DNA from 3 places in the Pararhizobium qamdonense genome. Region 1 is predicted to be linked to each of the others. Evidence: riboswitches for the same ligand, from Rfam matches in the RefSeq annotation. Region 1 holds a riboswitch; each other region holds the start of a gene.
The links. Region 1 has a riboswitch for cobalamin ahead of PYR65_RS17895 (aromatic ring-hydroxylating oxygenase subunit alpha). Riboswitches for the same ligand answer to the same signal wherever they lie in the genome.
Positions count from the first base shown of each region.

Region 2: linked by a shared signal. The riboswitch ahead of PYR65_RS22925 (ABC transporter substrate-binding protein) and the one ahead of PYR65_RS17895 (aromatic ring-hydroxylating oxygenase subunit alpha) in region 1 are both predicted to bind cobalamin.
Region 3: linked by a shared signal. The riboswitch ahead of nrdH (glutaredoxin-like protein NrdH) and the one ahead of PYR65_RS17895 (aromatic ring-hydroxylating oxygenase subunit alpha) in region 1 are both predicted to bind cobalamin.

Region 1 is NZ_CP119566.1:3,633,835-3,650,852, reverse strand. It holds gene PYR65_RS17920 (DUF6101 family protein) at 62-628, opposite strand; gene PYR65_RS17915 (DUF1217 domain-containing protein) at 978-3,584, shown strand; gene PYR65_RS17910 (FAD-binding oxidoreductase) at 3,594-5,027, opposite strand; gene PYR65_RS17905 (L-threonylcarbamoyladenylate synthase) at 5,032-6,006, opposite strand; gene PYR65_RS17900 (DUF6656 family protein) at 6,116-6,721, opposite strand; cobalamin riboswitch at 7,075-7,272, shown strand; gene PYR65_RS17895 (aromatic ring-hydroxylating oxygenase subunit alpha) at 7,399-8,649, shown strand; gene PYR65_RS17890 (hybrid-cluster NAD(P)-dependent oxidoreductase) at 8,651-9,748, shown strand; gene PYR65_RS17885 (phosphoethanolamine transferase) at 9,928-11,550, opposite strand; gene PYR65_RS17880 (hypothetical protein) at 11,477-11,806, opposite strand; partial or broken gene PYR65_RS17875 (IS481 family transposase) at 11,947-13,118, shown strand; gene PYR65_RS17870 (calcium-binding protein) at 13,277-14,947, opposite strand; gene PYR65_RS17865 (glycoside hydrolase family 25 protein) at 15,077-16,090, opposite strand; gene PYR65_RS17860 (BA14K family protein) at 16,245-16,694, shown strand; gene PYR65_RS17855 (transporter) at 16,768-17,018, opposite strand, start outside.
Region 2 is NZ_CP119567.1:358,802-367,958, forward strand. It holds gene nrdF (class 1b ribonucleoside-diphosphate reductase subunit beta) at 1-401, shown strand, start outside; gene PYR65_RS22920 (SDR family NAD(P)-dependent oxidoreductase) at 572-1,360, shown strand; cobalamin riboswitch at 1,418-1,659, shown strand; gene PYR65_RS22925 (ABC transporter substrate-binding protein) at 1,885-2,931, shown strand; gene PYR65_RS22930 (FecCD family ABC transporter permease) at 2,940-3,980, shown strand; gene PYR65_RS22935 (ABC transporter ATP-binding protein) at 3,977-4,741, shown strand; gene PYR65_RS22940 (sodium:solute symporter family transporter) at 5,071-6,591, shown strand; gene PYR65_RS22945 (hypothetical protein) at 6,605-6,946, shown strand; gene PYR65_RS22950 (LLM class flavin-dependent oxidoreductase) at 6,981-8,303, shown strand; gene PYR65_RS22955 (LLM class flavin-dependent oxidoreductase) at 8,313-9,157, shown strand, end outside.
Region 3 is NZ_CP119567.1:352,453-357,792, reverse strand. It holds gene nrdE (class 1b ribonucleoside-diphosphate reductase subunit alpha) at 1-1,875, opposite strand, end outside; gene nrdI (class Ib ribonucleoside-diphosphate reductase assembly flavoprotein NrdI) at 1,929-2,336, opposite strand; gene nrdH (glutaredoxin-like protein NrdH) at 2,376-2,597, opposite strand; cobalamin riboswitch at 2,879-3,101, opposite strand; gene metE (5-methyltetrahydropteroyltriglutamate--homocysteine S-methyltransferase) at 3,264-5,340, opposite strand, start outside.

The DNA.
Region 1 (17,018 bases):
ACCGGCTGCAGGGACAGCCGGTCGTTTGCACTGGAGGAAGGCTTGGAGATTGTGTCGAAACTCAGTTGCGGGCGATGATCTCGCGGCCGTCTATCTTCATGTTGACACCCAGGCTGCCGGTCGCGCGGCGCATCAGGAAGCGCGGGCGGCGGTCGTTGAACAGGGAGTGGCGGCGGCGCGGCTTGATATCGCGGGTGCGGACTTCGCCGAGATGCTCTTCCAGCGGGCGGGCGACGCCGTCGGCTTCGACCATCAGCATCGGGATCCGGTAGGCTTCCGACCAGGTGCGCCAGTCGGCGGCAATGTCGGAAAGATCGTGGGCAACCAGAAGCGGGATGCAGAGATCCGGGTCGTCATGATGCAGTTCAAGCGTCACAGTCACTTCTCCGTCTCCATGGTCGATGGCACGGGCGGCCACGCCTTTGAAGGCGCGAGCCGGCAGGGCGATCGACAGCGGCAGGCCGCTGGATGGCAAAACCTTGCGCAGGACAGCTCCACGCTCGTCCAGGCTTATGGTGACATTGCTGGACTGTCCGTGCAAGGTATAGCTTGCCTGCTGGGGAAAGCGCTTTGGATCCAGTCGCAGTGTGGTTTCAACCCAAGCCGGTTGGGAAAGTGTCTTTAGCATTTCAATCGCCCTTGTTTTCCTTGAGAGCCGGTTCCCGGTCTTCTCGTCGGGACTTTTCGTCCTCTGTGAGCCAAGGATAGGCGGGCCGGGTTTGAGACCACTTAAAAATCGCAGTTAAAAAACTTTGCATTTCCTGATGGTTAGCAAAGGCCAACGCAGCAGGGTTTCTCAAATCTGAAGAAAATCGGCAGAATTTTGCCGATCCCCCAATCCCGCGCCGCCGGGGTGAGGAAAAGCCACGCACAAGCAAGACCGGCGATGGTGTCTCTTAATATGGCCGCACTGCGCGGCATTGCGTCCGTCGTTGCCCCTTGGCGCCGGGCGGTTTCAGGCGATCGGCAGAGCGGCAATGGTTTCCACCTACATCGACTACAACCTCCTCACGCGCGACATGAAGACCAGTCTTCAGCGGACCGCGCAGCAGACGCTGGTCGCCCGCGAAACCGAGTATTACAAGGCCAACATCGGCAACGTCACCTCGATCGACGAGTTCCTCGGCGACTACAGGCTCTATGCCTATGCCATGAAGGCACATGGCCTGGAAGACATGACTTATGCGAAGGCCTTCATGCGAAAGGTGCTGGAGAGCGACCTTAGCGACGACAACAGCTACGCCAATATGCTGACGGATGACCGCTACCAGAATTTCGCCAGGGCATTCAGTTTCTCCCAGTCGACCGAGGTGGTCCAAAGTGATGCACAGGAAGACGCGCTGATCGGCCTGTATAATCAGTCGGTCTCCAACATCGATACAAAGATGGTCCAGGAGACGCGCTACTACGATACAATGATGGACACGATCACCAACGTGGACCAGCTCCTGCAGAATGACAGGTTGCGGTCCTACACGTTTCAGGTCTTCGGCGTTGACGCGAAATATTTCAACTATGCCCAGGTGCGCGGCGCGCTGACGAGCGATCTCAACGATCCGAACAGCTACTTCAACACCAACTTCGCTCCCGCGCTGGACGCGGCAATCGCCACCAAGGCCTCGTCCGACCAGGCGCTTTCGGCCCTGTCGAGCCGTGTCCAGTCGCAGACGCGCATCACCAATATCGATGCTCTGCTCGCGCGGCCCGAGACATCGGATGAAGACAAGGTGACGCTGCAGGCCGAAAAAACCACGCTGCAGAACAATATTGCCACCATCGATGCCGCTTTCCCGGAAATGACCTCCAATATCGATGCCTATGCCGGCGTCGAGGCTGAAATCCGCGATCTGCGCACGCAGATGAACCAGCCGGATGTCACCGAGGCCGAGAAGGCTGCGTTCCAGGCTGAGATCGACGAGCGCCAGACCGCGCTGAAAACCATGAAGGGCGTGAATTTCTACGCCACCGACCTGCAGACCAAACAGCAGGAAAGCACCGCCACGATCGCGCGGATCGCCGTCTTCAAGGACCTGGCCCTGATGTATGATTTCGCAGCGGATGGCTCCGTGCCGTCGGGCGGAACGGCGCAGGCGGCAGACAGCCGCAAGGCGACCCAGGAAGTCTACGCCTACAAGGCGCCGCGCGCGACGAACTCGGTCGCCGTGCTGCACAAGGCCTATTATGAGGAAACGATTGCCAACGTCACTACGGTCGCGCAGATCAAGGGTGACAGCCGGCTCTATTCCTACATCCTCACAGCCTTTGGCCTGCCGTCGAGCACCACGGTCACGATGCTCGAAAGCATTCTGACCAGCGATCCCAATGACCCGGCAAGCTACGTCAACACCAAGGGAGGCGAATACAATGCCGCCTACAAGACCTTGCGGGCCGCGTTCAACTTCCAGACGGACGGGACGCTTGCCGCCGGCGACAAGCCGCAGACGGCGGCGCAGATCAAGACGACCTCCGACAATTACATGGTGCGCTACAACGATGCCGACGAAGCGGCTGACGCGACCCTGATCAATTCCTTCAAGAGCCTGATTAAGATCGTCTCCAATGTCGATGATCTGATTGCAGACACCAAGATCATGAAACTGGCGCTGACTGCGGTCGGCCTTGAAAACGAAAGCGACACGGCGCGCAAGATCAGGAGGGTGCTGACCAGCGATCTCACCGATCCGAAGAGCTATGTCTATACGCTGAAGGACGACCGCTATCTGCAGCTGGCAAAGGCGTTCAATTTCAATGCGGACGGATCGGCCGGCGTGCCGATGCTGGCGCAGGCCGAATCCGAAATCCTCAACACCGCCAAGTCCTATGTCATCGAAAAGAGCCGTTTCGCGACCGAGGACGTCAAGACCAAGGCGACCGAGGAAGCGAAATATTACAGCGCCGAGATAGCGAAGGTCAAATCCCTCGACGAGCTCCTGTCCAACCGGCGCCTGGTCGATTTCGTGCTTGTTTCCGCCGGGCTGGATCCGGAAAAAGTGTCGACCGACTACGTCCGCAAGATGTTTCAATCCGATTTCAGCGATCCGGACAGCTTCATCAACAAGGAGCCGGACACGACGATCTACAAGGAACTCGTCGCCTCCTATAATTTCGACAGCAAGGGCGAGCTCGCCCGCCCCGAACTGGGTATCCAGACCAAGCGCGGCCTGCTCGAGACGGAAGATCTCTATCTCAACCAGACCCTGGAGCAGCAAAGGGGCGAGGACAATGCCGGCGTGCGGCTTGCACTCTATTTTCGGCGTCAGGCGAGCGGCATCAACACCGCTTACGATCTTCTGGCCGACAGCGCCCTTCTACAGGTCATCCAGACCACATTCAGCATCCCCGAGGCCATGTCGAGTGCCGATGTCGACGTGCAATATGCCTATATCAACCGGCTGCTTGACGTGAAGGACCTGCAGGATCCGGACAAGCTGGAGAAGCTGCTGCTGCGCTTCACAGCCCTTTACGACGTCGAAAACAATGTCGATATTTCCGCTGCCCAGTTGATCCTGTCGGGCGGTGGTGGCGGCGGCATCAGCGCCGATACGCTATTCGGCCTCTCGCAGCTGCGCCTGGGCGGCTTCTGATGCCGGATATCAATCAGCCTTCAGCACCTTGCCGGGGTTCATGATCCCGGCCGGGTCGAACGCGTGCTTGATCCGCTGCATCAGGTCGATCTCGATCGCCGGGCGGACGTCTGCCAATTCGTCGCGCTTCAGCTGGCCGATGCCGTGCTCTGCCGAGATCGAGCCGTTATACGACAGGACGATGCCGTGAACGATCGCGTTGATCTCGCGCCAGCGGCCGATGAACTGATCCTTGTCGGCGCCGACCGGCTGCGAGATGTTGTAGTGGATATTGCCGTCGCCCATATGGCCGAACGAGCAGATGCGTGCACCGGGAATGGCCTTCATCACGGCCGCATCGGCTTGCGCCATAAAGGCCGGAATGCTGGAGACCGGCACCGAGACGTCGTGCTTGATCGACCCGCCTTCCGGCTTTTGCGCCGGCGACATGCTTTCGCGCATGTGCCACAGGCTCTTGCGCTGCGCTTCGCTGGTGGCGACAACCGCATTTTCGATCAGGCCGCTGGCGATTTCGGTTTCGAGCACGGCCTGCATCATCCGTTCGGCGCTTTCGGCTGAATCGGCGGTCGAAATGTCGATCAACGCGTACCAGGCATGCACCGTCTCCATCGGATCGCGCACGCCGGGAATATGCTTTGCGGTGAATTCGACTCCCAGGCGCGGCATCAGTTCGAAACCCGTGAGCGCCGGCCCGCACAGGCTTGAGGCTTTGTCGAACAGGGCGAGCGCATCCTCGACACTTTTCAGGCCGGCAAAGGCAACCTGATGGCCGCGCGGCTGCGGAAACAGCTTGAGCACCGCGCCGGTGATGATGCCCAGCGTGCCTTCGGCGCCGATGAACAGATCGCGCAGGTCGTAGCCGGTATTGTCCTTCTTCAGGCGCCGCAGCCCGTCCCAGATTTCACCTGTTGGCAAGACCACTTCGAGGCCCAGGCACAGTTGCCGCATATTGCCATAGGCAAGCACGGCGGTGCCGCCGGCATTGGTGGAAAGATTGCCGCCGATCCGGCAGGAACCTTCCGAACCGAGCGAGAGCGGAAACAGCCGGTCATGGGCCTCCGCCGCCTTCTGGATATCGGCAAGGATGCAGCCGGCATCGGCAACGATGACATTGCCGACGGGGTCGATATCGCGGATGCGGTTCAGCCGTGCCAGAGACAGGACGATATCCTGGGCGCCCGTGCGCGGAATCTGCCCCGCCACATGGCCGGTATTGCCGCCCTGCGGCACGATCGCCGCACCGGTTTCGCTGGCAAGCTTGAGGATTTGCGACACCTCCTGAACGCTGCCGGGTTTCAGCACCAGCGGTGCATTGCCCTTGTAGAGACCACGGGATTCGACGAGATAGGGCGCAATATCCGCCTCATCCGTCAGCGCGTTGGCGGCGCCGACGATGGCGGTAAAGCGGACGATCAGATCGGCGGAGGGCAGGGTGTTGGTCATAGGCTCATTCCCGTGGTGCGGCAGCGCGTTCGATGCGGTCGAGGATGGCCTCGCCGAGGCCCTCGCTGGGGATCATGCCAAAGGCAATGGTCTTGGCGCCGGACGCATCGGCCCGTTTCATGAAGGCAAACAGGTTGGCAGCCGCTTCGCGCAGGTTTCCCGATGGGCTGAGGTCGAGGATGACAACGGCGTTTTCCTCGCCGGCCAAGGGCTTGCCGCCAAATTTGATCAGCGCTTCACCGGCTTTGACATCCGTAGCGTTCAGCCGCACGGCAGCACCCGGCGCGTAATGCGATGCCAGCATGCCCGGCGCCTCGATCACGGCTCCCGCCGTTTGCGGCCGTGTGACGGTCCTGCCGGTCAGTGCCTCGATCTCGGCGGCATCCAGGCCACCGGGCCGCAGCAGCCGGATGTCATCGCCGTCCACCTTGATGATGGTCGATTCCAAGCCGATTTCGGCAGCGCCGGCGTCGAGAATCAACGCCAGCTTGCCGCCAAGATCGGTCTCGACATGCGCAGCGCTGGTCGGGCTGATTTTGCCGGATGTGTTAGCGCTGGGCGCTGCCAAGGGTTTGCCGAACCGGGCAATCACCTGCCGGGAAAATCCGTCCGGCATGCGGATGCCCAGCGTGTCGAGACCGGCCGAGGCCAGCGGGTGTACGCCGCTGTTTGGCTTTAACGGCAGGATCAGGGTCAGCGGTCCGGGCCAGAAGGCTTCGGCCAGTTGCCGCGACAGCGGATCGAAGCTGACATAGGCCTCGGCCATCGCGAAATCCGAGACATGGCAGATCAGCGGATTGAAGCGCGGGCGGCCCTTCATTTCATAGATGCGGCTGATGGCATCGGGATTGGTGGCGTCCGCCGCCAGCCCATAGACCGTCTCGGTCGGGATCGCCACCGGCAGGCCTTCGCGAAGCGTCTCGCAGGCGATCGTCAGGGCTCGGTCCGGCTCGGTCCGCGTGTCTATGATCAGGGCCATCAAGCTTCCAAACGTCAATGCGCCCTCTTACGAAAGACAGGCAGGCGCGATGGCGTTTCCTTACAGCGCAAGGCCGGGTATTGCCAAGCGCATTCGAAGGTTGATGCGGTCAGAGGCTGCCGATGATCTTGCGAAGCTCGGCATTGCGGGCGCCGAGCAAAAGCACGTTCTTCAGCGCTTCCTTGGGGTCGCGGGTGCGAAACAGCAGCCCGTTGTCATGCACGGCGCGATTGACGGTCAGCTTGCCGGCCTCGGCATCCATCTCGGTTGCGACGGCGAAATACATCCGCGAATAGCCGAGCTTGATCTTCTCGAAGAAATGCTGGTCGTCGCCGATATCGGAGAAGAAATTGGCGATATAGAACGACCAGCGCACATCCTCGAACTTGGCAAACCGGGTTCTGGCGGCGGTGACATGGCAATAGCCGAGATGCGGGCTATCGGCGAGCGTGCGGTGAAACAGCAGTTTCGGAAAGCGGATCGAACGATGGAAACCGTTGATCCGGTCATGCGTGACCGTGCCGGCAGCCTCGAGCTTCTTGCCGGTGCGCACAGCCACTTCCTGATGGGTGAGGTAACGTTTTTCGGCCGCGCTCCATTGCTGATGGTTCCGGTTGATCCGCCCGGTGCGCAGGAATTCGGTATAGATCGCCGCCTTCGGCGAGGGGGCCGGCTCCTTGACCTTGGCGGCATCGAAATATCTCAAGTTTGACATCGGCCTCTACCAGACTGCGGTGGAATGCGTGGCGCGCATTGCGGGGCTAATCGCGAATGCGACGAGGTTACCCGGTTATGGTTAATGCAGTCTTTCGGCGCATCAATCTTTCGTGGCGAAACCGGCACATGGCAAGGCGCGTATGTGTGGCGGGCGATGTCGCAAAGAGGCCGTATCCTGGCCGATTGCCGAAGCGTTGTGCGGAAAACCCGGATTTTGATCCAAATCCGGCAGATCGCCTTGTTTATGCTTATAAAATAGACAGGCGAGCTTTGCCGCCGCGCAATCTGTTGCGTGTCGTCATTCTGGAATCGGATGTCGTTAATCGGCGGCTGTTTTCGTGGGCGTGAGGATTAGATGAAGACACTCAAGGTGCCGCCTTTATAGGGAGGGCGGAGAATTGGGAAGCCGGTCGAAATCCGGCGCTGCCCCCGCAACGGTGGTGGAGCGAAACCTCGGCAAAAGGCCACTGGAGAAATCCGGGAAGGCGCCGGGATCGTCCGCAAGGACAGCTCCAGAGCCCGGAAACCAGCCTTGTGATGAAATTGATATCTGGGTTGCGGCGGGCAGCCGGAAGGAGAACCACTATATCCACGCGCTCTCCCGGCGCGGCGGCGGTTCCTTTCCTGCCTGCGGCAACCTTCAAAAGAACGTTGGCGAGCACAAGGGAAATGACCATGGATCTCCGCAGTGAAGTCCTCCGCAAATTGACGAACCGCCGGGACACCCACAGTCTCGAACAGGCCTTCTATACCGATCCGGATCTCTACAGGCTCGATATGGAGGAGATCTGGTACAAGGACTGGCTGTTCATCGGCCATGACTGCGAAATCCCGAAATCCGGCAATTATGTCACCGTGCAGGTCGGCGAATACCCTGTTGTCATCGTCCGCGACCGTACGGGCACCGTGCGCGCGCTCCACAATTCCTGCCGCCACCGCGGCTCGCGCGTCTGCGCCGGTGCCAAGGGTTCGTCCGCCAAGCTTGTCTGTCCCTATCACCAGTGGACCTATGAGCTGGACGGCAAGCTTCTGTTTGCCCGCCAGATGGGCGAGGATTTCGACAAGAACCAGCACGGCCTGAAGCCGATCCATTGCGAAACCATCGGCGGCTACATCTTCATCTGCCTGGCTGACGAGGCGATGGATTTCCAGCCGGTGCGCGACATGGTCTCGTCCTATCTGACGCCGCACAATCTGAAGGATACCAAGGTCGCCTTCGAAAGCACGATCATCGAAAAGGGCAACTGGAAGCTCGTCTGGGAAAACAACCGCGAATGCTATCATTGCGCGGCAAACCACCCCGAGCTTTGCCGCACCTATCCGGAAGCCCCGACCGCCACCGGCGTGCAGGGTGCCAAGGATGATCCGGTCATCGCCGCCCATTGGGCCCATTGCGAAGCCTCCGGCCTGCCGAGCGAATTCAAGATCGATCACACCGGCCAGTTCCGCGTTGCCCGCATGCCGCTGATCGAAGGCGCCGAAAGCTACACCATGTCCGGCAAACGCGCCGTCAAGCGCCAGCTGTCTGATGATGTCAATCAGAGCCAGATCGGCACGCTGCTCCTGTTCCATTATCCAAGCACCTGGAACCATGTGCTGGCCGACCACGCCATCACTTTCCGCGTCCTGCCGCTTGGCCCCGAACTCACCCAGGTCACCACCAAATGGCTGGTGCACAAGGATGCCGTCGAAGGCGTTGACTATACGATCGACGAACTGACGCATGTCTGGACCGAGACCAACGACCAGGACCGCCAGATCGTCGAGGAAAACGCGTTCGGCATCCGCTCGCCCGCCTATCAGCCCGGCCCCTATTCGCCGGAGCATGAAGGCGGCGTGATGCAGTTCGTCGAGTGGTACACCAACTTCATGGCCGAGCGCCTGAAGGGCAAGTCCATCTCCACCCCTCTGGTCCGGGTCGCCTGACATGACGATTGCTTCATCCTTCCGGCACTTCGACGAGTTGCAGCCGTTCAACGACCGCCAGCAACTGCTGGAATGCATTTCCGTCACCGCCGAAGGGCCGGATGTGATGACGTTCGGCTTCAAGGCCGACAAGGACAGCTGGTTCCGCTATCTGCCGGGCCAGTTCGTCACGCTTGAACTGCCGGTAGCGCCGGATGATCCGGTGATGCGCACCTACACGCTGTCCTCGACCCCGTCACGGCCGTTTTCCATCGCCGTGACCGTCAAGGCCCAGGCATCCAGCATCGGCACGCGCTGGATGTTTGAAAACCTGAAGCCGGGCATGAAGCTGAAGGCATTCGGCCCGCTCGGCGATTTCTCCTTCGTGCGCCATCCCGGCGAAAAATACCTGTTCATCTCGGCGGGTTCCGGCATCACGCCGATGATGTCGATGACCCGCTGGATGGCCGATTGCGCTCCGCAGACGGACGTTTCGTTCCTGTCTTGCGCCCGCCAGCCCGACGATCTGCTGTTCCGCGACGAGCTGGAAAACATCTCTCGCAACATGCCCAATCTCAATCTCGGCTTCATCGTCGAGACGCATGCGCCGCGCCACAGCTGGCACGGGCTGCGTGGCCGCATCGAGACATCGAAGCTGGCGCTCTTGGCGCCGGATTTCCGCGAGCGCACCGTGTTCTGCTGCGGCCCCGAACCGTTCATGCGCGGCGTCAAATCCATGCTGGAAAGCGTCGGTTTCGACATGAACCGCTATCACGAGGAAAGCTTTCAGCCGGCTAATGCGCCGGATCCGGCAGAGCTTGCCATCCGCGCCGGTGCCGGCGAAGCGGATGCGACGGCGGTTGCCACCATCACCTTCACCATGGCCGGCAAGGAGGCCAAGTGTCAGCCCGGCCAGACCATCCTGCAGACGGCGCGTTCCGCCGGCGTGCGCATCGGCGCCGCCTGCGAGGGCGGGTTGTGTGGCACCTGTCGGGTGATGAAGATTTCCGGGGAAGTCGATATGAACCACAATGGCGGCATCCTCGACGACGAAATCGACGAAGGCTACATCCTGGCCTGCTGTTCCCGCCCGATCGGAGACGTGCAGATCGAGGCGTAATGGCCTCTTTTTTGGGGGCAAAAGCCCCTCATCCGCCCTGTCGGGCACCTTCTCCCCGCTCGCGGGGAGAAGGGACCTGCGGCAACCTCTGTCGTCCCCTCTCCCCGCAAGCGGGGAGAGGGCCAGGGTGAGGGGCGACGGCAACCGGGATAGGGATATGTCGGGCCGGGTTCACTACATCAGGATTCCGGCACAGCCGCAGGTGCACCAGCGCTTGAGCGGCAGGCGGCAAACACGTCAAGCGCTGGATTGTAGACCTTGGTGACAACGTCCATCATGCCCAGAACGGTATGAAACAGATTGTCGTGCGAGGTGGGCGTGTCGGCGCGGGCCTTGAGGCAGGCGCGATCAAGGCCTGTCAGCTGGGCATACTGTTCGGAGAACCAGGCGATGAACGGCACATGGGTCTGCTCGACAGGGGCGAACATGTAGGGCGCGCCATGCAGGAACATTCCGTTCTCGCCAAGCGATTCGCCATGATCGGACATATAGATCATCGCCCCGTCGACCGTATCCTGGTGCTTCTTCAAAAGCTTGATGACTTCCGCGAGGTTGTGATCGGTGTAGAGGATCGAATTGTCATAGGCGTTGACGATCTCCTCGCGTGAGCAATCGGAGAGCTGCGGCGTGCGGCAATCCGGCTGGAAGCGGCGGAATTCCTCCGGATAACGCTGATAATAGGACGGGCCGTGGCTGCCGAGCTGGTGCAGCACGATAACGGTGTTTTTGGTCGTGCCGGCCAGCTTTTCATCAAGCTTGCTCAGGAAAATATCGTCCAGGCAGCCGTCCTCCTTGCAGAGCGGACTGTTTTTCTGCTTGGTCAGGCTGGCAAAGCTGATGAGATCGGCGATGCCCTTGCTGCCGGTATTGTTGTCCCACCAGTAGCCGTCAATGCCCGCGCGGCGCAGAACGTCCATCAGCGTGTCGGTGGAGCGGCCCTTGCGGTCGCTATAGTCCTTGCGGCCATAGACGGAAAACATGCAAGGCAGGGATACGGCGGTTGCCGTTCCGCAGCTAGTGGTCTTTGTAAAGTTCGTCACTCCCAGCGTCTTCAGCTCCGGATTGGTTTCCCGCGCATAGCCGTTGAGGGAAAAGTTCATCGCGCGTGCGGTTTCTCCGGCGACGATGATGGTGACGACGGGTTTGTTGGCCTTTGCAGTGAGCGGGCCAAGCTTGGCATCGGTACCGAGCGGCGCCCGCACGATGCCGATCTCGCGATAGGTGCTGACGCCCAGACCAATCGCCGAGGTGATCGCTGCAAACGGCGTCAGCTTGGCCATCATGTCGCGATGCTGCCGGATGCTGGAGGATATGCCCGAATAATTCGAGACGATCAGCCCGACGCACAGCGCCAGGCAAAGCGAGATGACCGCCAGATTGACGAAAAACTTGCTGAAGAAAGGACGGTGCCGGATCCGCACCAGGCAGACCACCAAAGAGGGCAGAATACCGTAGAGGAAAATGTGCAGGAGGAATTTGAACGTGATCAGCGGACCGGCTTCCTGCGGCGTCGTCACCACGGCGTTGCGGATCATTTCCTTGTCGATCACCACACCGAAGAAATCCGTGTAGTAGGAGGCCATTGCGCCTGCGATCAACAGGAAGACCAGAACCGGCTTGATCAGGTATTTGACCGAAAACACCACCACGCCCGCAAAGACCAGGAGACTGATGGCCGCCACGAATGTGTAGAAGCTGAGGTGGAAACCGCCGAAGACATAAAAGGCTTCATTCCAGAACGTCAGGTTCTGGAAACACAGAATGAAGAGAACGGTGAGCAGGCTGAGCGGTATGCTGCCCATGCTGGGCCGCTGGAGAGAGCGAAAATTCAAGATGGGCTCCGGCAATCAAGGCAAAGAGGGTGACGATCCCTTTTTCTTGCGCTCGCCTGCTGACAGGAGCCTGAACGTTCGCAGCTTTTGCAGTTCGGTTGGTAAGACCGGTAAACGCGCCAATCGAGGCAATTTGGCGACGCCCCTGGCGCGGGCCGTCACCGCTTGCAGCCTCATCGATCGTCCAAGGCTCTATCAGGCTGCTGAAAAAGGCATCATCCAGCAATTCTGCAGGTCACTCGGGACATTGAGCGAACTGCAAAATTCCCCTCATCCCCGCCCTCGTTGTATGGCCTTGAGACATAGTTGACATGTGTTCGGAGACATCCCTGACACTTTTGCCGTTTGGCAAAGGAGGTCGGGCGGATGGTTTGGCGGGATGTGTCGATTGTGGATCAGCGGCAGGACTTTGTGATGCTTGCGTCCTGTGAGGGGGCCAATGTGGCCGAGCTTTGCCGGCGCTTTGATATCAGCCGGCAGACCGGTTATCTCTGGCTGAGGCGGTTTTCCGGTCTGGAGGGGCTGGCAGACCGGTCCCGGCGGCCCTTCACAAGTCCGCGCCGTTCGCCCTTTGAGATCGAAACGGCCGTGCTTGCGGTGCGTGATGCGCATCCCGCCTGGGGCGCGCGCAAGATCTGCGCCTGCTTGCGCCAGGCCGGAATGTCTGGCGTACCGGCGGCATCCACCGTGCATGCCGTGCTCAAGCGGCACGGGCGCATTGCCACCGATGCGGGTCCGGGCAAGGCCTATGAGCGCTTCGAGAAGGAGGCGCCAAACCTGTTGTGGCAGATGGACTTCAAGGGCCGGCTGAAGCTTTCCTGCGGCCGCTGGTGCCACACGCTGACGGTTATCGACGATCATTCCCGCTTTGCCGTGGCGCTGGAAGCCTGTGGCGACGAACGCGCTGACACTGTCCAGGCGCGGCTGGAAAAAGCATTCCGGCGCAATGGCTTGCCCTGCGCGATCTATGTCGACAACGGTTCGCCCTGGGGCTGTGCCGTCCCTGGGCGATGGACATGCCTGACCGTCTGGCTGCTCAAGCTGGGCATCCACACCCTGCACGCCCGCCCATATCATCCGCAGGCGCGCGGCAAGAACGAGCGATTCCACAGGACGCTGAAGGCCGAAGTGTTCTCGCTGGCAACCCTTCATGGCCTTGATCAGGCACAACAGGCGCTGGATCGCTGGCGGCATGTCTATAATCGCGAGCGTCCCCATCAGGCCCTCGACTTCAAGGTCCCGGCCAGCCGCTACACGCCCTCGGCGCGCAGCTTTCCAAAAACCCTGCCGCAGCCGGACTATGCGGCGGACGAAATCCTGCGCCGGGTTGGCACCACGAAAGCTTACATATCCTTCAAGGACCGCCTCTGGCCCGTGCCTTCGGCCTTCCTCGGCGAGACCGTCGCACTCAGGCCGCGCGCAAGAGACGGACGTTACAGCGTCTGTTTCGGCGCCACCCAGATCGCGACCATCGACCTCAATGCCCAGCCAAATGTGTAAAGCATGTCTCCGAACACCTGTCAGGGATGTCTCCGGGCTTTACACTCGTGGCGGGGATCCAGCCAACTCAAGTCCTTGAGTTGAAAAGTCTTTTGACCCGACGGACGTCGGGTCGCTAGATCCCCGCCACAAGGGCGGGGATGAGGGAGGATGAGGTCTCGCTCTTGCGAATAATCCAGGGTTTGTCAGCATCCTGCTAGAACAGGAAGTCGTGGATATCCAGTGCCGACATTTTCACGTTCTTCAACAGGATGCTGTCGCCGTTCAGGCCATCGATATACACGTCGTGGCCGACCTGTTTCATATGGTTCTTCACCAGGTCCTTGTAGTCGGTAATGCTGGCAAGCCCGGTCAGGTCGAGAATGTCGTGGTTTGAGCCGGTTGCCGCAAAATCGGTGATCGTGTCCTTGCCGTCCTTGGTGGCGAAGACGAACTGATCGGCACCGGCGCCGCCGGTCAGGATATCGTTGCCGCCATGACCCCAGATAATATCGTTTCCGGCCTTGCCGTCGATGATGTTCTTGCCGCTATTGCCATGCAACTGGTTGGCCAGCGCGTTGCCGGTGGCGTTGATGGCGGCCGCGCCATTCAGCGTCAGGTTCTCGAAATTGTTGCCGAGCGTGAAGGATACCGTCGATTTCACGAGGTCCGTGCCACCGCCGGCATTTTCCGAAATCTTGATCTTGGCGTCGCTGATCACATAGACGTCGTTGCCGCTGCCGCCATAGATCGTGCCGTTGACCTTGCCGCCGGTGCCGTCAAAATAGTCGTTGCCATTGCCCAGCTTGATGTCGCCGGTAATGGTGCCCTTGTTGAAGAGCGAATCGGCGCCGTTGCCGCCCAGGAATGCAGTGCCGGCCGATTTGATCAGGCCGCTATTCTGCAGGGTCGATTTGCTCGCGGCCGAAAAATCGATCGTGGCCAGCGATGCCTGCGTCCCGGTGATCGTGCCGTAATTGGTCACGGTCTCGCCGGCGCCGGCCACCTTGATGCCGCCGGCTGCCGTGATTGTCTTGTTGTTGGTGATGATCGTATCGTCGGCCGAGACGGCAATCGCATAGCCGGAGGCCTTGATCAGGCCGTTATTGGTGATCTTGCCGTCATCGCCGGTGAGCGTGATGGCATTCTTCAGCGCGGTGATGTCGCCGCTATTGGTGATGATCGCCACAGCGCCCGATGCCGCGATCGCGCCGCCCTTGGTGGAGATGACAGCGCCGTCATTGGTGATCGTCGCATTGGCGCCGGAGGAAGCGATGGTGGTCCCAACGCCTGTTGCGGTGCCGTGGTTAGTCAAGACAGCCGATTTGCCGCTGGAAAAGATCGCCGAGCCCTTGTCGGAGCGCAACTCGCCATTATTGGTGAGAATAGCCGAGGCACCGCGCAGTTGCACCACGTCCAGCGCCGCATGCGTGGTGCCGTGATTGATGATTTCCGCATTGCTGCCGGACGAGGTGATACCGATGCCGGCCGAGGAGTCGATCAGGCCGGTATTGACGAGTTTGGTCGATACCGCAGCGATCGTGATCGCTGTCAGCCGTGCCGCCACCGTACCGTCATTGATGAGTTCCAGGCCGCCGCTGTCGATCTTGAGGCCGTATTCACTGCCTTTGACGACGCCGGATTTGCTGACCACGAACTGGCTTTTGCTGTCGGTCACTTCGGTCGTGCCGAACTGGAAGGCGTAGCTGGAGGCTGAAAGCACCGTGCCGTTGATGTAGAAATCGCGCAGCGCCGCCGTGCCGGTGGCGAGGATGGCGGTCGCGTCCGTGCTCAGCGTGATCCCCTTGTTCAGGATAAACACGCTGTCGGTTTCAAGAACCGTCACCTGCGTGGTGCGGTTGGTGCTGATCACGATCTTTTCGGTCATCTGCTCTTCATGTGCAGTGTCATTGATTTGGTTCACCGTCTCATACGGCAAAACGGGTAAACAAGGTTATCCCGGACACTGCATTTCCGCTCTTATGGTAAATTCGCGGTAACACCACAATAGCGATTTCTAGCGAAGGCCAAAGGGTATGAAGGTCTTGGCGATCGACCCCGTCACGGTCACGTCGATGCTTGTGCCAAGGCCGGAACCGGAGCCGGAGAAAGACTCGGCCTTGCCGGACGCAATCATCAGCGGTTTGTCCATCGGCTTTTCCGGCACCAGTTCGCCTTTCGCCCAGATCGTCTTCAGCGCTGCGGCATTCATCGCGGCGACATTGACGTCGATATCGCTCAACGTGCCCGCCACCCGGTAGGGGCAATGCCGCTTGCCGCAATTGGCAGCGGCGGAGAATTGCCAGAGTGCATAGTCATCCCAGTTGCCCATTGGAAAGACGTTGCGGATGCCCGGCTTGTAGCGGGCATACCAGAGCGGCAGGCGTGACAGGAGCGGGAACCGGTCGCGGTTGGCGGCGATATAGCTGGCTGTGGCGTGATTGGTGTAGAGCATCGGATAGCGCCCGGTGCGGGTCTTGATATGCCCGGCAAAAATCGCCGCGTCTTCCAGCGACATGTATTTTTCCGGATCGATGCCCTCGATATCGATCACCATCAGCTCGTCGTCGCGCGGATCGGCATAGTCGAGGAAATGGTTGGCCTGATCGACCGGATTGCCGGGGCGGGCGAGATGATAGGCGCCCCAGAGCAGGCCGCTTGCCCGCGCGATGAGTCGCCGTGTCTGGTAGAGTTCGCGGCTGACGGCATATTTGCGCCACATCGTCTTGCAGTGCGCCACCGTATCACCGGCGTGATCACCGGTGCAGGCAAAGCTCTCCGGCAATCCGTCCGATGCCTTGGAGATGAAGCCGGCAATGCGCTTGTCTTTCAGCATTGCGTCCCAGTCGATGATGTTCAGCTCGTATGCGTCGAAGACAAGCGCGTGGCTGGCAGTTTTCCAGGGCATGAGATCGCGGGCCAGCGCCTGTTTCAATGGCGCAAGAAGACCGCCGCCGAAAAGCAACGCAACGCCGAGGCATGCGGCGAGGCGGAAAAACCTGCCCAAATGTGCTTTCCGGCGCTTTTCCATCCAGGGAGGGTGCGGAAAGATGGTTTACCAAGCGTTAACATGCCGGGCGCACAACGCATTGCGCTGTTTAATTGCTGGCGGGCGGAACAAAAACAACCTGAAATCGTTCCACCCCACGACAATGCAGTCCAATAGCAAGTGATGGAGGAACCCGATGGGTGTTTTCAATTTAAAAGTGGCATCGCTGGCGCTGTCAGCCGTTTTGCTGGCCACCTCATTCACGCCGTCGCAGGCCTTCACGCGTATCCCTGTTCCGGTCAAGGCTGAACGCGTCACCGACGCTGATTCCGTTCAGTACCGCCGCCGTGGTGACGGCGACTTCAACCGCCGGGGCTATTACCGCCGGGGTGGATATTCCTATTACAACGGTCATCGCGGCTATAACCGCTACCGTCCGGGCTACCGTCAGTACAATGGCGCATGGTTCCCGCTGGGCGCCTTTGCTGCCGGCGCAATCATCGGGGGTGCGGTTGCCCAGCCGCCCATGCGTTATGGTGGAAGCCATGTCGAATGGTGCGCCAACCGCTATCGCAGCTACCGCGCCTACGACAACACCTATCAGCCCAATAACGGCCCACGCCGCCAGTGCAATTCACCTTACTGAGCTTAAACTTCGATCAGCACAATTTCAGGCCGGGGCTTTTGTCTCCGGCCTTTTTTCTGTGAAATGGGGGCTGTCACAGAATCCCGATCCTCTTCAGGATCGTCCAGGCCACACCCATCGACATCATGATCAGGAAACCGGCCAGCAGCGTGCCATGAATGCCCTCGGCAAACGGCAGCCCGCTGGTGTTCATGCCGAAAAAGCCGGTGACCAGCGTGGGCGGCAAGAGGAAGGCCGTCATCAGCGAGAGAATATAGAGATGCCGGTTGGTCTCGGATGAGAGCTTGCTGTCGATCTCCTCGTGCAGAAGCCGGGCGCGTTCCT
Region 2 (9,157 bases), on a different replicon from region 1:
TGATCATCCGCGACGAGGCGGTGCATGGCTATTACATCGGCTACAAGTTCCAGAAGGGACTGGAGCGGTTGAGCGCGCCAAAGCAGCAGGAGATCAAGGACTTCGCCTACGAACTTCTGTTCGAGCTTTATGACAATGAGGCGAAATATACCGAAACGCTCTATGACGGCGTCGGGCTGACCGAGGACGTCAAGAAATTCCTGCACTACAACGCCAACAAGGCGCTGATGAACCTCGGATATGAGGCTCTGTTTCCGCCCGAGGCCTGCAAGGTCAATCCGGCGATCCTCTCGGCACTGTCGCCGAATGCCGACGAGAACCACGACTTCTTCTCCGGTTCCGGCTCGTCCTATGTCATCGGCAAGGCCGTTGCGACCGAAGATGACGACTGGGATTTTTGAGGCAATGCAAGTTTTCCGGTCTCTCCTTGCCGGCGGTGATGCGCCGGCAATCGGGGGATGACACGCTGGTGTGCTTTCCCGCCTTGGAGACCCGCACGCAATCGGCACTGGGCAATCCTGTTTCGAACGCTATTCTCCGTGCTTCCTTTCACTGTAATCGAGGATGAGAGATGGCACAGGGACAATGGAACGGGGTGCGTATCGGCGACCTCGACGGCAAGGCGGTCTTGATCACCGGCGCATCGACCGGCATTGGCGCTGCCCTTGTGCGTGCTTTGGCGGCACAGGGCGCAAGCGTGGCGATCCATTACAATGAGAGCAGGCAGGCTGCGGAAAACCTGCTTGGCGAAGTGGTAGACGAGGGCGGCAAGGCGGTTCTGGTGCAGGGCGATTTGTCTGCCGATGGTGTCACGGAACGCGTCGTTGAGGAGGCTGCCGCCCATTTCGGCCGTCTCGATGGGTTGATCAACAATGCCGGCGGCATGCTCGGACGCGTCACGACGGCCGAAATGAGCGATGCGCATTACGAGCGTGTCATGGACCTCAATGCCCGATCCGTGCTGGCGGCGACCCGCGCCGCGCATCCTTTTCTGAAGAAGCAGGGTGGCTTCATCATCAACACGACCTCGATTGCCGCCCGCAATGGTGGCGGCAACGGCGCCATTCTCTATGCGGCGTCCAAAGGCTTCGTCTCGACCATCACCCGCGGCCACGCCAAGGAGTTTGCCGCCGACGATATTCGCGTCAATGCGGTCGCACCCGGCGTGATCGCCACGCCTTTTCATGACCGCTATACCAGCCCGGAGATGCTGGACGCCCAGCGCAAGACCGTTCCGCAGGGCCGGGTCGGTACGCCCGACGAATGTGTGGGCGCCTTTCTGTTTCTGGCGTCGCCGTCGCTGTCTGGCTATGTCACCGGCCAGATCATCGAGGTCAATGGCGGCCAGTTGATGCCGTAAACGGGGAAGGGGCGGCGCTCTCGTGGCGCTCTCGTCTTGACGCCGCCACTGCCGCTGGACTAAGTGACATCTGACGGTTCCCCGATGGATGACTTCGAGGGGATTAATAGGGAACACGGTGCGGAAGACCCAACAGGGACCAAGACCGTGGCTGCCCCCGCAACTGTAAGCGGATTGCCGATCGCCATCCGGCGCTTTTAAGAAGCGCCAAGCCACTGCGAGCCCTCAAGGTTTTCGGGAAGGCAGGCGAGAGACAGATATCCGTGAGCCAGGAGACCTGCCGTCGAAAGAAACATCCAACTTCCCGGGCGGGGTTGCCCGGAACAGGAGCCATCATGTTTGATTTCGACCGCCGCATCCGGCGTTTTCGCGCCGTTTTCTTCATAACGGAATTCTGTCGCCGTCCCTAAGCAGGCGGCTGAAAGCCTACGCGCGCTTTTGCACAGCAAAAGCTGCCGTTCCCCTTTTCAATTCCACGGGCGCCCTGGCGCCCGGACTGGAATTCCGTTTTCAAGAAGGTTCAAATGTTTATCACCCGTATTCTTCCTCTGTCCCGTGTTCTGGCGCCGCTGCCGGCTGCAGCCATCGCTGTCATCGCCTTTGCCGCACCAGTTGCCGCAGCGCCCACCACCTATCCGCTCGACATCACCAATTGCGGCCAGACCGTGCGCTTCGACAAGGCTCCGCAGAAGGTCGTCTCGATCGGCCAGGGCATGACCGAAATCCTGTTTTCGCTGGGTCTCGCCGACAAGATTGCGGGCACCGCCGTCTGGGTGGGTCCGGTTCTGCCGGCCTTTGCCGAGACCAACAAGGGCATCAAGCGGCTGGCCGATAACGACCCGAGCTTTGAATCCGTCGTTGGCGCCGAGCCCGATCTGGTCGCCGCCGAATTCGAGTGGCATGTCGGCGCTCAAGGCTCGGTCGGCAAACGCGAGCAGTTTTCCGGCCTCGGCATCAATACCTATGTGTCGCCGGCCGATTGCGTGGCCAAGATCAATACCGACGGCGGCGACGGCGTTCGCCGCGAACTGTTCACCATGGACCTGATCTACCAGGAAATCGGCGAGCTTTCGCGGATTTTTGACATCCAGGATCGCGGCGACGCGCTGATTGCAGAGTTGAAGAAGCGCGAAGCCGACGCTGTTGCCTCGATCGGCGCCGCCAGGCCGGGTGCGCTGCCGGTGGTCTTCTGGTTTTCCAGCAAGGAAGTGCAGGGGGATGCCTTTATCGCCGGCAAGAACAGCGCCCCTGCCTATATCCTGAAAACGCTGGGCGCCCAGAATGTGGTGACCACCGAAGAGGAATGGCCGCTGGTCGGCTGGGAAACGAATGCCGAGGCCAACCCGTCCGTCATCGTCATCGCCACCATGGACCGCCGCCGCTATGCCGCCGACGATCCGGCCGTGAAGATCGATTTCCTGGAGAATGACCCGGTCACCAGCCAGCTCGATGCCGTGAAGAACAAGCGCTTCGTTGAAATGGATGCGCAATCGATGAACCCGACGATCCGCACGATCGACGGTATCGAGATCCTCGCCAAGGGCATCAAGTCGTTCGGCCTGTCGCAGTGAGCCTGGCCATGGCTCAAACCCTGGTGACCGGCGAAAGGTGGTGGGCGCGTCTCGCGCTCGTCATCCTGTCTTTCGTGACCCTCGGCTTCGTCATCAGTCTCGCCGTCTCCATCGGCGAGATCCCCATTCCCTTGGAAACGACGGCCAAGGCCGTTTCCAATCGCCTGTTCGGCACCGCTTTCGAACTCAGCCGGATCCATCAGGGCATTGTCTGGGACTACCGGCTCAGCCGCGCGCTTCTGGCGGCAAGTGCAGGCGCCGCACTTGCTTTGTCAGGCGCCATCCTGCAGGCGCTGCTGCGCAATCCGCTGGCCGAGCCCTATGTGCTCGGTATCTCCGCCGGCGCCTCGACAGGCGCTGTCGCGGTGATGATCCTGGGGTTCGGTTATGGTGTTTTGACACTCTCGACCGGTGCCTTCATCGGCGCGGTCGTCGCCTTCGTTCTCGTCTCGGCGCTTGCCGCCGGTGCAGGCGGCGGGGCAGACCGGATCATCCTGGCCGGCGTTGCCGGTTCGCAGCTTTTCAACGCGCTGACCTCTTACATCGTTACCACATCGGCCAATGCCGAGCAGGCGCGCGGCGTCATGTTCTGGCTGCTCGGAAGCCTTTCGGGCGTGCGCTGGCCCGATGTCTATCTGGCGGCCCCTGTTGCCCTGATCGGTTTTGCCGTGTCGATGTTTTACGCGCGGGCGCTCGATGCCTTCACCTTCGGCGCCGATGCGGCGGCAGCGCTCGGTATCGCCATCAACCGCGTGCGCATCATCCTGCTCGGCGCCACCGCGCTGATGACGGCGGCGATGGTCAGCATCGTCGGCTCGATCGGCTTCGTCGGACTGGTCATTCCGCATGCGGCGCGGTTTCTGGTCGGCCCCGCGCATGGCCGCCTTTTGCCGGCGGCGGCCATCACCGGCGCGATCTTCATGGTGGCGGCCGATATCGTCTCGCGGGTCATCATCCCGCAGCAGATCCTGCCGATCGGCGTCGTCACCGCATTGTTCGGCGCACCCGCCTTTGCGCTCATTCTCTACAAGGCAAGGAGGCCGGTTTGAGCATCGTCATCCATGATGTGCGCTGGTCTGCCGGTGGCCTGATGATCGTCGATGGCATCAGCATCGATGTGCCTGCCGGCAAGACGCTCGGGCTGCTGGGGCCGAACGGGTCTGGAAAATCGAGCCTGCTCAAGTTGATCTGCCGTCTGCGCAATGTCAAAAGCGGCGTGATTTCGCTGGGGAGTACCGATATTGCCGGCATGGCCCGCCTCGATATCGCCCGGCGGGTAGCCTTGGTCGAGCAGCAGGCGACAACCGAGGCGCAGGTCACGGTGCTGGATGTGGTGCGGCTTGGCCGCACGCCGCATCGCGGTCCGCTGACGCCCTGGAGCGCTGCAGACGACAAGGCCGTCACCGATGCGCTGCATCATGCCGGCCTTGAGGAGCGGGCCGGACAGCTCTGGCACACGCTGTCGGGCGGCGAGCGCCAGCGTGTGCATATTGCCCGGGCCTTGGCGCAGACCCCGAGCGAATTGCTGCTTGACGAGCCGACCAACCATCTCGACATCCAGCACCAGCTCGAAATCCTGTCGCTCGTCGCCAAACTGCCTGTCACCAGCATCATCGCGCTGCATGATCTCAACCTCGCGGCCATGTTCTGCGACAGGCTCGCCATTCTCCACCACGGAAAAGTCGTGGCCGCCGGCACGCCGGAAGAGGTTCTGACCGAAGATTTGATCGCGAGAGTCTTTGGTGTGCGCGCCTATATCGAACGCTCCGCCCATCACGGGCGCCAGCATGTGCAATACCGGCTTGATTGAGCCGTGAGAGCGTTCAAAGCGCAATCCACCAGATAGGCCTTTCCGCGCTTCTGATGTCGCAACCCTGATAAAGTGTTGATAAACGGGCACAATCGCAGCTTGGATGCCGCGATTTGATCAAATTTGACGTGCGGATCCCCGTCTCACGCGGAACAGCCTGGCGAAACGCGCAGACGAAAAACGTTTGTCCAGCTTTGCTCTTCAAGAATAAAATATTCTATAAAATCGCTAGATTTAAATCATAACACTCTGTTGTTCGATTTGCCGCTTCACTACGGTCCCGGCCGCGTCGTTCGCGACATTTTAGATACGTTTCGGGGATTGTAATAATGGATAAGACAACTTTACAGCTCACGCCGGGGCTGACACCGCTTCTGGGATATTCCCTGCTCGTCGGGCTGGGTGTCGCAAGCCTTGTGCTGGCATTTTTCATCCGGCGCGTTTTGGTGCGAAACACCCACGACTTTATCATCTCTGGCCGCAAGATCGGCTTCGGTTTCGGCGTCGGTTCCGTCATCTCGGTGTGGACATGGTCCATGGCGGTGATGATGACATCGGCGATGACGTTCGAATGGGGGCTGTCCGGCCTGTTCTGGTTCGTGGTTCCGAATGGCCTGGCCATCATGCTTCTGGTGCCCTTCACCAGGATCCTGCGCCGCCAGATGCCGAACGGCTACACGATCTCGGAATTCACAAAGAACCGCTTCAACCAGTCCGGCGTGGCGACGTCGATCGTGACGCTGACGATGATCTTCGGGATCATCCTTGAGATCCTCATCAACCTGAAGGGCACGTCGGTCGTCATGTCGACGGTCTTCGGCATCGACTGGACCTATGCAGCCCTTGTCGGCCTGCTATCGGTGCTGGCCTATTCCTATTTCGGCGGGCTCTGGACGAGCGTCATGACAGGAACGATCAATCTGCTGATGATCACGGTGCCCGCAGCCATCATCGTCGCATTGGCCTTCGACGCCGTTCCGGGGGGAACGGCCGCTGTGGTTCAGCGCGTCGGCGAGGCCAATCCGGACAACCTTTCGGTTCTGCGTTGGGACGCGGCCGCTGGCTTCGGTATCACCCTTGCGCTCGGCATTTTTGCGGCGGCAATCGCCGACCAGACGTTCTGGCAGAAAGCCTGGGCGATCAAGGCCGAATATGTCAACCGGACATTCGTTTGGGCCGGCGTGCTGTTTTATCCGATCCCGATTGCCTTGGGAACGCTGGGGCTGATCGGTATCGCCTACGGCCTGACACCGGCCGATATCGGCGGCGACACGGCGGCCATTGGCCCTTACCTGATCTCGCATCTGGGCCTGCCTCTGTTCATCGTCGTCATCTACGTTCTGATGATCCTGGCGGCCTGCTATTCCACGATTGACGGCGCAAGCTCGGCTCTCTCGTCGATCGTCGCTGTCGATATCGTCAAGCGTTTCGCGCCGGGGACGACGGAAAGTGCACTCTTCCTGATCACCAAAGTCTCCATTTTGGCCGGTGGTCTGATCGCATTCCTGATCGTGCTGTCGGGCGTGGATTTCACGACGCTAGTGCTGACGATCTACGCCCTGAAAAGCTCGATCCTGCTGCCGCTGGTTCTCGCAATCCTTTGGCCGCGAACAACGACCCTCGGCTTCGTCAGCGGCATTGTGCTTGCGATCCTCGTCGGCATGCCGATCCGCCATCTCTACGGAGATCTGATCGGAACCATCAGTATCGTCGGGATCAGCGGTTTGACCGTCGTGATCGGCGCTCTGCTGCAGCCACAGCGGTTCGATTACGCTGACCTGCGCAAGACCAACGACATCGCTCTTGGTCACCCCTCGAACGGCGCTGCTATCGCGTCTCCAGCCGAATAAGGACAGGCAAACAATGTCGAACATCACCATCGTCATCATCGCAGGTGCGCTTCTGTCCACCCTCTATTTTGCCGCAGGATATTGGCGTGGCGTCCGCAACGCGATTGCCGACTTCCGCAACGGCAAGGACGATCAGGGCACCGTGCCCCAAAACGGTCACTGGGCGGGCATCGCGCTTGCCTTTCTGACCTCCATCGTCAGCGTCGTGGGAATTGGGTACGCCTCCTGGTTCATCTATGTCGGTCCTTTCCTCGTGCTTGTGACCACCGTCGGGGTAGGGGTTGCGTTCTTTTTTGAAACAAAAATCGAACTCTCGCCTGAGGCCGCTCAAAAAGAGCAGAACCGCTCGCACTGACCTTTGGAAATGGCCTTGAGCCGGAATCGATCGCATGACGGAAAAGAAAAAAGCGCACTTCCTCGGGTTCATCCAGAACGGCGTCAATAGCCACGCAACGGGCATGTGGCGGCATCCAAAAGACAAGGTCGGGTGGGATTTCACCCGGCCTGACTATTGGCAACATATGGCGCGGACCATGGAGAGGGGGCTTTTCGACGCCATCTTCATCGCCGACGAACTGGCACCCTATAGCAGCTTCGCCGACAGCTCCGATGCGACGGTGAAATGGGCCGTACAATGCCCGACGCACGAACCTTCCACGATCGTGCCGATCATCACCACCGCCACCTCCCATCTCGGGGTGGGGATCACCTTGTCCACCGCTTTCGAACACCCCTATTCGATGGCAAGGCGCCTCTCCAGCCTTGATCATCTCTCCGGTGGCCGCGTCGCCTGGAACATTGTCGGCTCCTATTCGAAAAGCGAATGGGATGCCTATGGCGCCACCATGGACGATCGAAGCCGCCGGTATGACCGCATCGAGGAATATGTCGGCCTGTGCAAGCGGCTGTGGAATTCCTGGGAGCCGGGCGCCATCATCGCCGACAAGGAAAGCGGTGTTTACGCCGACCCTGCAAAGGTCCACGAAATCGTTCACGAAGGTGAATTCTTCAAATGCCGTGGCCGCCATTTCGTCGCACCGTCGCCGCAGGGACAGCCCGTGCTCTGGCAGGCGGGATCCTCCGAAAGAGGCCGGGATTTTGCCGCAGAACATGCGGAAGCGATTTTTGCGATCCATCCCGATATTGCTCAGATGCGCGCCTATTCCGACGATCTGAATGGCCGGGTGACCGGCAAATTCGGGCGGGCGGCAGGAAGCGTCAAGATGATCTACGGCGTGCAGCCGATCGTGGCTGAGACGCGCCGGGAGGCGGAGCGCAAGTTTGACGATATTCGTGCGCTTTTGCCGAGAGAAGGCTCGCTCGCCATGCTGTCGGGACAGCTGAGCGTCGATTTTTCCAGATACGATCCCGATACACCCCTGCAGGAGATCGAGATACCCGGGATCCAGGGGGTTAAGGATGCCCTGGTCAGATCAGGGGCCGGCGCTGAGGTAACGATCGCGCAAGCGGCCGATATCTACTCCATGCGTTTTGCCATGCCGGCACTTGTCGGCTCGCCGTCGGATGTGGCCGACCAGCTGGAACTGTATATGGACGAGGGCGGGGCTGATGGCTTCATGCTGCTCGCAACCTACACGCCCGGCTGTTTTGAGGAATTCGTGGATCTCGTCGTTCCCGAACTCCAGCGGCGTGGCCGCTACCGGACGGCCTATGCCGGAAAGACGCTTCGTGAAAACCTCCTGCAGAATTGAAAAAACGCTATGACACAAAAAAAGGCTCACCTCCTCGGCTTCATCCAGCACGGCGTCAACAGCCATGCCACGGGGATGTGGCGCCATCCCAAGGACAAGGTCGGCTGGGATTATGCCAGCCCCGGCTATTGGCAGCATATGGCGCGCACCATGGAGCGCGGCCTGTTCGACGCGATGTTCATCGCCGATGAGCTGGCACCCTACAACACCCATGGCAATTCCTCCGATCTCACCGTGAAATATGCGGTGCAATGCCCAACCCATGAACCATCGACGATCGCGCCGATCATCACCGGGGCAACCAAGCATCTTGGGGTAGGGGTCACGCTTTCGACGGCGTTCGAGCACCCCTATTCGATGGCACGCCGGCTTTCGAGCCTTGACCACCTGTCCGGCGGCCGCGTCGCCTGGAATGTCGTCTCGTCCTACTCGAAAAGCGAGTGGGATGCCTATGGCGCGGAGATGAGCGAGCGGGGGCACCGGTATGAGCGCCTGGAAGAATATATGGAGCTTTGCTACAAGCTCTGGAATTCCTGGGAGCCTGACGCCATCATCGCCGACAAGGCAAGCGGCATCTATGCCGATCCCGAAAAGGTCCACGAAGTCATCCACGAGGGCGAATTCTTCAAATGCCGCGGCCGCCATTTCGTGGCACCGTCGCCGCAGGGGCAACCGGTGCTCTGGCAGGCGGGATCATCCGATCGGGGCCGGGACTTCGCCGCCAAACATGCCGAGGCGATCTTCGCCGTCCTTCCGACCGTCAACCGCATGCGCGACTATAGCCGCGACCTCGACCAACGGGTGCGCGAGCGTTTCGGCAGAAAAGAAGGCAGCGTCAAGCTGATCTTCGGTGT
Region 3 (5,340 bases), on a different replicon from region 1:
ATTGTCGTTGGTCATGAACGGCGCCGGGTAATAGACGCGGCCGATCTTGCCTTCCTTGCGGATCTCGATCTTAGAGACGATCGGATGGATCGAGGAAGTCGAGTGGTTGATATAGGAGATCGATCCCGTCGGCGGGACAGCCTGGAGGTTCTGGTTATAGAGGCCGGTCGCCATGACGGCGGACTTCAGCGCCAGCCAGTCTTCCTGCGTCGGGATGTGAATACCTGCGGTCTTAAACAGTTCGAGCACGCGCGCGGTCGCCGGTACCCATTCCTGTCCGGCATATTTGTCGAAATACTCGCCGGATGCGTATTTCGAATCCTCAAAACCCTTGAAGCTCGATCCCCGCTCGACGGCGATCCGGTTCGATGCCCGGATGGCATGGTAGGTCACCGTGTAGAAATACATGTTGGTGAAATCGACGCCCTCGTCGGAACCGTAATGGATGCGCTCGCGGGCGAGATAGCCATGCAGGTTCATCTGGCCAAGGCCGATCGCGTGGCTGTCGTCATTGCCTTTCTCGATCGAGGGCACCGACGAGATATGGCTCATGTCGGAAACGGCCGTCAGCGCCCGGATCGAGGTTTCGATCGTCTTGCCGAAATCGGAACTGTCCATTGCGGCTGCGATGTTCAGCGAACCGAGATTGCAGGAAATGTCCTTGCCCATATGCTTGTAGGACAGGTCTTCATTATAGTCGCTGGCCTCGCTCACCTGCAGGATTTCCGAGCAGAGATTACTCATGGTGATGCGGCCGGCAATCGGGTTTGCCCGGTTCACCGTGTCTTCGAACATGATGTAGGGATAGCCGCTCTCGAACTGGATTTCGGCCAGCACCTGGAAGAATTCGCGCGCCTTGATCTTCTTCTTGGAGATACGGGCATCATCCGCCATCTCGCGGTATTTCTCCGTCACCGAAATTTCGGTGAACGGCACGCCGTAGACGCGCTCCACGTCATAGGGCGAAAACAGGTACATATCCTCGTTGTTCTTTGCCAGTTCGAAGGTGATATCCGGCACGACGACGCCGAGCGAGAGCGTCTTGATGCGGATCTTCTCGTCGGCATTTTCGCGTTTCGTATCGAGGAAGCGCATGATGTCGGGATGATGGGCGTTCAGATAGACGGCCCCTGCCCCCTGGCGTGCGCCAAGCTGGTTGGCATAGGAGAAGCTGTCTTCGAGGAGCTTCATCACCGGAATGATACCCGACGACTGGTTCTCGATCTGCTTGATCGGCGCACCCGCCTCGCGGATATTGGTGAGCGACAGGGCGACGCCGCCGCCGCGCTTCGACAGCTGCAGCGCCGAATTGATGCCGCGGGCAATCGATTCCATATTGTCCTCAACGCGCAATAGGAAGCACGAAACGAGCTCGCCGCGCTGCTTCTTGCCGGCATTCAGGAAGGTCGGCGTCGCCGGCTGGAAGCGGCCGGAAATGATCTCGTCAACCATGTCGCGGGCCGTCGCTTCATTCCCTTGCGCCAGCGCCAGCGCCACCATGCAGATGCGGTCTTCGTACCGCTCGAGATAGCGTTTTCCATCAAAGGTTTTCAGCGTGTAGCTGGTGTAATACTTGAAGGCACCGAGAAAGGTCGGGAAGCGGAACTTCTTGGCATAGGCGTGATCGTAGAGGTCGCGCACGAAATTGAACGAATACTGGTCGAGAACCTCGCGCTCGTAATAGCCCTCGGTCACCAGGTAATCGAGCTTTTCCCGCAAGTTATGGAAGAACACGGTGTTCTGGTTGACGTGCTGCAGGAAATATTGCTTGGCAGCCAGCCGGTCCTTGTCGAGCTGGATCTTTCCTTCATCGTCATAAAGGTTCAGCATCGCGTTCAGCGCGTGGTAATCAATCGCGGTTTCCGTCGCCTTCAAGGGGCGTTCGCCAGCGGAATGAGCCAAAGTGTTGAGCGGTTTTGCGCTCCGCGTCAAAGTCTCTGAGACGTCCAAAATCGTTCCAATCCATTGATGACATTGGCGACGTCCTCGTCCGTACCCAGAAGCTCGAACCTGTAGAGGTACGGCACCCGGCATTTTTCCGAGATGACATTGCCCGCGAGACCGAATGTCTCGCCGAAATTGCTGTTACCGGCGGCGATCACGCCCCGGATGAGGGACCGGTTGTCCGCATCGTTGAGAAAGCGGATCACCTGCTTTGGAACCGCGCCCTTGCCGTCATCGCCGCAATAGGTTGGCAGGATGAGAACGAAGGGTTCGCGCACATCCGGCGTTTCCACGCCGTTGCTGACGGGAATGCGGATGGATTTCAAATTCAGCTTGGCGACAAAGCGATGGGTGTTTTCCGATAGGCTGGAATAATAGACGATCAGGCCCATCGCTTGTCCATTCGTGTTCAGGCCACGCTCAGGCCGTACTCAAGAAAGCGCGCTGATCTTGTCCGGCCGGAACCCAGCCCAATGATCCTGCCCCGCGATCACCACCGGCACCTGCTGGTAACCGAGGCCGATCACCTTTGCGAAGGCGTACTCGTCCTTGGAAATATCGACGACCTGATAGTCGATGCCTTTGCGATCGAGCGCGCGATAGGTCGCGGTGCACTGGACGCAGGAAGGCTTGCTGTAAACGGTGATATCCATGATGGTCCTCGTGGGTCTTGTGATCGTGGGTCTGTGATGTTGCCGGCAGGCGAAAGGCTCCGAGCCGCTGCACGCGGGTCCGATCGCTGTTGTTCATTTCCGATATTTGCGAGGGGTTAGGCCTGCGCCGCCGATCGCGATTCCGCGTCTGTTGGTCTGCGAATTCGATTGACTGACATGCCTTCACCCCGAAGCCTTGTTTGGCGGGCATCGGACGAACGCGAGCACAAAGCGGACTCATTCCGCCACATATCACGCGACCTTCCGGGCACCCCGCCCGTGGACGTTTTCGCTCAATGGCAGGTCTCCTGGCTTACGGGTCGTTGCGTCCATTCCGCCTTCCCGAAGCCTGATGCTTCAGTGACTTGAAATGAAACAGACGCTCGCCGCTGACAGTTGCGGGGGCAGCTTCGGCTTTGCCGGAGCTTGAAAGCCCTGGCGCACCGTATTCCCTCTTAGCCTCCTCACCCTTCGATTCGGAGGACCGTTGAACACTAGATATAGTATACGACGGGAAAATGACGTCAATGTGTAGACGCCGGATTCAGGGCCTGCGCCACATTATTTTTGCTGCGTTGTGGATAATGGGGAATTAATGCCGGAGATCGATGAGGCGGGACTGCGCCGGGAAATCTCCCGGCGCCGTCTGTTGTTTTGCGGCTGGCGTCATGAATTGACCGCGCGGCCCCGCTCCAGGCTGGCACGCAGCCGGATGGCTGCGGCAACCATGTTGACCAGCGCCGGCTTGACCTCTTCCCATTTGCGCGTCTTCAGGCCGCAATCCGGATTGACCCAGATCTGTCCTGCGACCAGTCCCTCGCTCGCCTTGTCCAGAAGCTCGACCATTTCCTCGACAGCGGGTACCCGCGGCGAGTGGATATCGTAGACACCCGGCCCGATTTCGTTCGGGTAGCCACGGCCGGTGAAGGCCGACAGAAGTTCCATCTTCGACCGCGACGTCTCGATGGAAATCACGTCGGCATCCATGGCGGCGATTGCCGGCATGATGTCGTTGAACTCCGAGTAGCACATATGCGTATGGATCTGCGTCTCGTCGGAAACGCCGGTCGAGCAAAGGTGGAAGCTTTCGACCGCCCAGTCGAGATAGGCTTTCCAGTCCGCCCGTCGCAGCGGCAGTCCTTCGCGCAAGGCCGCCTCGTCGATCTGGATCATCGCCGCGCCCGCCTCGGCAAGGTCATGAACCTCGTCGCGGATGGCCAGCGCAATCTGCTTGCAGACGGTGCTGCGCGGAAGATCGTCGCGGACGAACGACCAGTTAAGGATCGTCACCGGTCCGGTCAGCATGCCCTTGACGGTCTTTGCCGTCAGCGCCTGCGCATATTTCCACCAGGCAACGGTCATCGGGTTCGGACGCGAGACATCGCCATAGATGATCGGCGGGCGGACATAGCGCGAGCCGTAGCTCTGCACCCAGGCATGCTGGGTGAAAGCAAAGCCGGAAAGCTGTTCGCCGAAATACTGCACCATGTCGTTTCGCTCGAATTCACCATGCACCAGAACGTCGAGGCCGATCTCCTCCTGCCAGCGGATCGCCTGCGCGGTCTCGTGCTCAAGAAACGCCTGGTAATCGACATAGGAAAGCTCGCCCTTTGCATGTTTCGAGCGGGCCTTGCGCACCTCCGCCGTCTGCGGGAACGAACCGATCGTCGTCGTCGGAAACAGCGGCAAGCGCAATCGCTGCTGCTGCAACCGCTGACGTTTTGCAAATGGCGACGTGCGCTTCAGCATCGTGGCATCGACCTGCTTCAACCGGCCTGCAACGAGCGGATCATGCACTTTCACCGATGTCAGGCGCGCGCTGGCCGCCGCGATCGATGTGGCAAACACCGTCTCCGCCTGCGCGCTACCGGCATCGAATGCCTTTGCCAGCAAGGCCAGCTCATCGAGTTTCTGATTGGCGAACGCAAGCCAGGACCTGAGTTCCGGATCAAGCGCCGTTTCAAGCGTCAGATCGATCGGCACGTGCAAAAGCGACGAGGACGGTGCCAATTGCACCTTGCCATGCCCATGCGCTTCGATCAGCGGCTGGATGCGCTTGGACAGCCCGACAAGATCGGCGCGCCAGACATTGCGTCCGTCGATGATCCCCAGCGACAGGACGAGATCCGCCGGTGCCTTGTCGATCAGCACGGCGGCCTGCTGCGGCGCCCGCACCAGATCGACATGCAGGCCCGCGACCTTGAGTTTGAGCGCCGTCTCCAGATTGTCACCGATCGCGCCGAAATAGGTTGCCAGCATGACCTTCAGGCCGGGCGCAGCAGTGCTGAGCGTCTCGTAAGCATGAGCGAACGCGGCACGTTCCGCCTCCGTGAGATCAAGAACCAGGCAAGGCTCGTCGATCTGCACCCAATCTGCACCCGCTTGCGAAAGCTCGGCCAGGACCTGTCCGTAGACCGGCAGCAATTTGTCGAGCAGGCTGAGCGGCGAAACGCCATCCTGTGCCGCCTTGCCGAGTTTGAGGAATGTCAGCGGCCCGAGAAGAACCGGGCGGGTGTGCACACCCAATGCCTTTGCCTCGCGAAACGCGTCGAGCGGCCGGTTGGCCGTCAGCTCGAACGTCTGACCGGCTGAGAATTCTGGCACCATGTAGTGATAGTTGGTGTCGAACCATTTGGTCATCTCAAGGGCTGGTACGCCATGCCCGTGCTCCGCATGGCCGCAGCCCGCGTGGCCGCCGCCCTGGCTGCCTCGCGCCATCGCAAAATAGGTCTTAAGATCGACT